DNA from 2 places in the Priestia sp. MDV22-iso46 genome. Region 1 is predicted to be linked to the other one. Evidence: riboswitches for the same ligand, from Rfam matches in the RefSeq annotation. Region 1 holds a riboswitch; the other holds the start of a gene.

Evidence for each region. Region 1 has a riboswitch for ZMP and ZTP ahead of AC4NPH_RS02815 (phosphoglycerate dehydrogenase). Riboswitches for the same ligand answer to the same signal wherever they lie in the genome.
Region 2: linked by a shared signal. The riboswitch ahead of aimA (glutamate/serine transporter AimA) and the one ahead of AC4NPH_RS02815 (phosphoglycerate dehydrogenase) in region 1 are both predicted to bind ZMP and ZTP.

Annotation. Positions count from the first base shown of each region.
Region 1 is NZ_JBZVWT010000001.1:530,458-533,668, reverse strand. Features, by position in the region: gene htpG (molecular chaperone HtpG) at 1-792, opposite strand, end outside; ZMP/ZTP riboswitch at 1,003-1,081, shown strand; gene AC4NPH_RS02815 (phosphoglycerate dehydrogenase) at 1,250-2,449, shown strand; gene AC4NPH_RS02810 (hypothetical protein) at 2,582-3,034, shown strand; gene AC4NPH_RS02805 (DUF6143 family protein) at 3,054-3,211, shown strand, end outside.
Region 2 is NZ_JBZVWT010000001.1:2,162,805-2,166,015, reverse strand. Features, by position in the region: gene AC4NPH_RS10985 (sodium:solute symporter family protein) at 1-291, opposite strand, end outside; gene AC4NPH_RS10980 (DUF3311 domain-containing protein) at 291-494, opposite strand; gene AC4NPH_RS10975 (cupin domain-containing protein) at 873-1,373, opposite strand; ZMP/ZTP riboswitch at 1,859-1,937, shown strand; gene aimA (glutamate/serine transporter AimA) at 1,994-3,211, shown strand, end outside.

The DNA of each region.
Region 1 (3,211 bases):
TTTATCAAATCCGTAGCGCTTTTCTGAATAAAACTGCTCATAGTCTTCTGAAGTCAATTCATTTTTGTTTTTCTTCCAGATCGGTACCATACTGTTGATAACTTGCTCTTCTGTATAATCTTCTAGCTCGTTATCAGAACCTTCTTTAGGACGTTTTTCCGTTATGTCCATTTTAATCGGGTAGCGGATAAAGTCTGAATACTTTTTAATGATCTCTTTTAAACGATACTCTTCTAGATACTCATCATATGTTTCATCTTCTGTATTTTCTTTAATTTTTAAAATGATTTGAGTCCCAACCGTTTCTTTTTCGCAAGGTTCGATTGTATAACCATCGGCACCAGTAGATTCCCATTTATAGGCTTCACCGCTGCCTAACGCTTTACTAATCACCGTTACGACATCTGCCACCATAAACGCTGCGTAAAACCCAACGCCGAATTGGCCGATAATCGTGTGCCCGTCCTTTGTTTCATTTTCGTTTTTAAACGCAAGGGAACCGCTTCGCGCAATTGTGCCCAAGCTGCTTTCAAGCTCTTCTTGCGTCATGCCAATCCCAGTATCCGTAATGGTTAAGATACGGTTAGTTTTATCTGGTGTTACTTTTATGTAATAGCTTTCTTTGTTAAAACGCAAGGACTCGTCTGTTAAAGCTTTGTAATAAATTTTATCGATTGCATCGCTTGAATTTGATAGAAGTTCTCTCAAAAATACTTCTTTTTGAGAATAGATGGAATTAATCATCATCTCTAATAATCGCTTTGATTCGGCTTTGAATTCTTTTTTTGACATAAGAAGTTCTCCTTTCCAAATAGGGCTTGTAAAACAATTAGCACTTGAGTGGATAGAGTGCTAATCACTCTTCTTATTTAACATGTATTAGGATATTTGTCAATATATTAGGAGATTCACTAAAGAGATTAAAAATTAGACTGAAAAAAGCAAACTTTTAAAAAAAGGTTGAACGTTCTGAAAGAGTTTGCTAGAATATACTTAATTTCAAAGACTATGTGTGACTGGCGAAACGCGGATAACCGTGAGGAAGCATATAGTGACGTAGCCGTTCGCCTGGGCAGAGGTAAGGGATTAATACATATCTCTTACCTCTTTCTGTTTAGGGGGAGAGGATATAGAAGTTACCAGACATGTAGGCTAAAAAACCAGACTTTTAAAAAAATTAAAAACGAAGTTCCTTTATTCAAAGGTAAAAACATGTAAAACTACGATGATAATCAGAGGAGAGTACAAAATGAGCACATTAACATTGGAAAAAGTACAAACAATCAAAACATTAAACAACATTGCACAAAAAGGTCTAAATGTTTTTAATCAAGAAGGTTATCAAATTGACAATGACAGCGAAAACCCAGATGCGATTGTCGTGCGTAGCTTTAACATGCACAGCATGGCATTTGACCAAAATTTAAAAGCTATTGCACGAGCTGGAGCAGGGGTTAATAATATACCAGTGGACGCTTGCACGGAGCAAGGTATCGTTGTATTTAATACGCCAGGAGCTAATGCAAACGCAGTAAAAGAAATGGTTTTAACTACAATTATGGCTTCTTCTCGTAACTTATTTGCTGGAGTTGAATGGACAAAAGGATTAGACGGCCAAGGTGATCAAATTCCTAAGTTAGTTGAAGCAGGCAAAAAACAGTTTGTTGGAAAAGAAATCAAAGGTAAAACGTTAGGCGTTATTGGTTTAGGTGCAATTGGTGCTCTTGTAGCAAACGATGCGCTTGATTTAGATATGGACGTAATTGGTTTTGATCCATTCATTTCTGTTAATACAGCTTGGAATTTGTCTCGCAACGTACAGCGTGCAATGTCTCTAGAAGAACTATTTGCAGCATCTGACTATATTACGGTTCACGTTCCATTAACGGACGATACAAAAGGTGTTTTCAATAAAGAAACGTTTAGCATCATGAAACCAGATGTTCATATCTTGAACTTCTCACGCGGTGAGCTTGTAAACGAAGAAGATATGAAAGCTGCTCTTGAAAGTGGAAAAGTTGGCCGATACATTACAGATTTCCCAAATCAAAATGTCTTGAACATGAAAAATGTTGTGCCAATTCCTCATTTAGGGGCATCAACTCAAGAATCAGAAGAAAACTGCGCGGTAATGGCAGCACGTCAAGTGAAAAATTTCTTGGAAACAGGAAACGTTAAAAACTCAGTGAACTTCCCGAATGCATCTCTTCCTTACACTGGGAAAAAACGCGTAGCTGCTTTCCATCACAACGTGCCGAATATGGTAGGACAACTTACGCAAGTATTCTCAAACTACAATTTAAACATCGCAGATATGGTGAACAGAAGCCGCGGTGAATATGCGTATACAATGATCGATATTGACAATCAAGTAAGTGACGAGATTGTGCCTGAGCTAGAAGAAAAAATTGGTCAAATTGAAGGAATTATTACAAGTCGTATTATCTAATTTGGTTCCCATCATATTTTAGTGTTTCAGCCCTAACTTTTCTAAGTTAGGGCTGTTTTTACATGGTGTTTACCTCATATCATTTCCTTTATTCTCATAGCATATAGAAATACCTTTAAAGAGGTGAACGTTTTGTCAGGAGAACTGATAGGAATTTTGATAGGGTCGCTCATCGCGCTGGCAGGAACATTCATTACGTCTGTCGTAGCTATAGTGATGTCGAAAGAGCAATACAAACAAGAGCTTCGCAAAGCATTTATCCAAAAGAAAGTTGATGCCTATACCCATGTGTGTCAAGTTATTCTAGCTATAAAAAATGATTTACTTACAAAAACCGTTTCTTCATCCGGCTTAAACTGGACGGCTCAATCTATTAATAAACTAGCAGATGTGTGTATTACGGAAGGACTATGGATCGATGAAGAAGACAGCAAAAAGTTGGAGGTTCTGCAGAAGCAGCTTTCAAAGTTTGTATTTGATGAAATAGAACTGTCTAGACATGATATCCTCACAACCTGTTATAAAATTGTTGAATATTGTGAAAAAAAGGTAAGGATTCTTCATTTTATGACCACAAAAGAATAGGTGATTACTACTTTAAGAAGTGATAGTAGAAATATTAAAAAAGCATTGGAATATAAAATTACAAAACAATCCGTTTATATACCAGCAGCCGACGAGGACATTAGTAAGTAATGAAGACGGTAAATTTATCTTTTCAAATAACGGTTCCTACGTTATTTTTCTAGTTTCTCCGGGAAA
Region 2 (3,211 bases), 1.6 Mb from region 1:
TGGAAGAAAAAAGTATGAAATTAAAAAGGCTAAAACAGAGTAAGGAATGGCAAAAAATGCGATGCTTCCTCCCTGATAAGCTGTACTCGTAAGACCTAGGAATGTATAAGCAGTATATAAATCTGCTCCTACTAAAAGCCAGACGAGCAGGCTTCCAAAACGTCTTCCACCTACAGCCCACTCTTCAACTGAGCTTCTAGATGATTTGTCACGTCCCGCTATAAAGCCAATTGCGATAACGACAAGAACAATTGCTGATGTGATTAAAAGTGCGGTTAAATTTCCTTGCATTATTCAATGTCCCCCCAAGATTTTTGTAAACGATAAATAATAAATGTACACACAGGCGTTAAGAAGACCCATAAAAATAACCATAAATGCAAAAGAGGTAATCCAAAAATAATTGGATGAATGTTATTTACAAAAGGTAAAAAAGCGAATTGAGCAATAAATGGAATGATGAATAAAATAAAAATTATGAATTTTCTGTTCAATTTTACTCCTCCTACTAAAAATTTATCTAACAATGTTCACTATGATAGCAAGTCTGACATGGTAAAGCAATAAGTTTTTTGAAAATTTAGTTATAATCTATGGAAATTTTTTTAGAAAAACAAAAAAGAGCTTATGATGGGAGTATATTTGAAATGATTATGCAAGAAAAAAAGGGGGATAATCTAAGCGAAGTTGCTCTTGAAGCAAAAAAGAGAACGGAAAAGAAGAAATTTAGTTTTGACCGGGAAGTTTTTGTTATTTCGCTGAGATAAAGTATATTGCTATTGCATCATAAGAAAAGAATTTGTATGTTCAAATAGAGATTCATGGAAAGAATAAAACAAAGCAAATAAAAAAACTAGACAATAAGTGCTTGTCTAGTTCCACCACTCTGTCAATGGTCCTTTGTCGCCATAAACAGGATCTGTTGTAGGAATAGGTACTTGTGCAATTTCATCAAATACGTGAGGGCGATCAGTTTGTTTTCCTGTTCGTAAATTGTACTCCATGCCCTCTGGATAAGCTCCAACCACTTTAAAATCAGCAGTTGACTGCAGACGCATATGCCCTGTACCTGCAGGAAGTACGAGCACATCACCAGCATGCACCACGATATTTTCCCCCATATGTCCACCTAGTTTTAAACGTGCAGATCCGCTAATTACACCTAGTGCTTCATGAGAATTGCTGTGGTAATGGTGAAAATCATATATGCCGCCTACCCAGCTATTTTTCCAGTCGTGAGAATTAAAAATGCTCTCCACTTTCGCTTTCTTACTAATAAATACGTGTTCATACAACAAAACTGGAAGACGAGGGTGATTTGGAATGGTTCCGTCGTCATCAAAATAAAGAACTTTTACATTTGCATAATTCATAAGCATCCCTCTAACAATCTTTTTTTCGTAATTTTCCCTGTTTTTTGCTGGCGTAAACAGAGAAGTTTGCTCGAAGTACTTCATTTGTTGCGAAGTGCATGATATGTAGGTTTTAACGTTTTCCTAAAAGAAGTCTCCCACTTCAAGCGTAGCTATGTGGTGGGCAGTTCCCTTTAGTATCTTTTCTTCATATTGTATATAAGTAAAGGGTCTAGTGCAAGAATTCTATGGATATATAGCTGTTAATTCTTATTTTGTAAATGAATAATGTATATTAATATAATTTTTAGAAGGTGATCTGCTCGTGGAGTAAAAGAATCAAATAATAGAAAAAGTTAGGATTTTAGTTCTTTTTATAATTAAAAAGAGATTTTTAGAAGATTAATTCGGAATTTTACGAATAATTTATTATTTTTAGAAAAGTAATGTAAACATTTTTGTGTATTGAGTAATAGTAATGAATGTTATATACTGATAAAAAATATATTCCTATATGTGACTGGCGCAACATGGATGACCATGGGGGAGCATATAGCGTATAAGCCGCGCGCCTGGGCAAACACTTGAGAAAATTTCGCAAGTGTTTTTTTTATTTTCCTAGGGAAGAGGAGTAGATTTGGATGAGCAATATGCAAAGGAAGATGGGAACATTTGCTTTAACCATGACAGGCATAGGTTCGATTATCGGTTCAGGATGGCTGTTTGGAGCATGGAAAGCAGCTCAAATTGCGGGACCCGCGGCTATTTTTTCATGGGTTATTGGAATGGTGGTTATTTTGACCATTGCTCTATCATATGCTGAACTGGGCGCGATGTTTCCACAAGCAGGGGGGATGGTCAAATATCCTCAGTATTCACACGGATCATTTATTGGTTTTTTGGCTGCTTGGGCTAACTGGATTTCAATCGCTTCAACGATAACAGTGGAGGCTATTGCATCTGTGCAATATATGAGTACTTGGCCGTGGAAATGGGCTCGCTGGACTCATGAATTAGTAGACAATGGCATTTTAACGTCCAAGGGGTTGGCAGTTGCGTCTTTGTTATTATTCGTTTACTTTTTTGTGAACTATTGGACGGTAAATCTCTTTGCTAAAGCAAACTCATTTATTACGATTGTTAAATTAATTATTCCTGGTTTAACGGCAGGGGCTTTATTTTTTGCTGGTTTTCATAGTGGAAACTTTTCAAGTGAGCATGGGGTAGCACCTTACGGATGGGCCAGTGTTTTAACGGCAGTGGCAACATCAGGTATTGTGTTTGCATTTAATGGGTTTCAAAGTCCTGTAAATATGGCAGGAGAAGCAAAATCACCTAATAAATCGATTCCGATAGCTGTAATTGGTTCAATTTTTATTGCAGGAATTGTATACATTATATTGCAAATTGTCTTTATCGGAGCAGTAAGTCCGTCATCAATTGCTGATGGATGGAATCATTTGAATTTTAACTCTCCTTTTGCTGATTTAGCGATTGCGCTTGGAATTAACTGGCTAACAATTGTGTTATACGCAGACGCATTTGTTTCTCCTTCCGGCACAGGTGCTACATATACGGCAACTACTTCTAGAATGTTATACGGGATGCAGCAAAATGGATACTTGCCAAAGATATTTGGTACTCTTCATCCACTTTACAATGTCCCGCGCCCAGCTATGTGGCTAAATTTAGCAGCTTGCTTCTTGTTTCTCTTTTTATTTAGAGGATGGGGTGTCTTAGCAGAAGTGATCTCAGTAGCGACGCTTATCTCTTATATTATGGGTCCTGTAGCGCTTATAACATTAAGAAAAACGGCTTCACACTTTTACCGTCCATTTTATTTAAAAGGGGCATCAGTT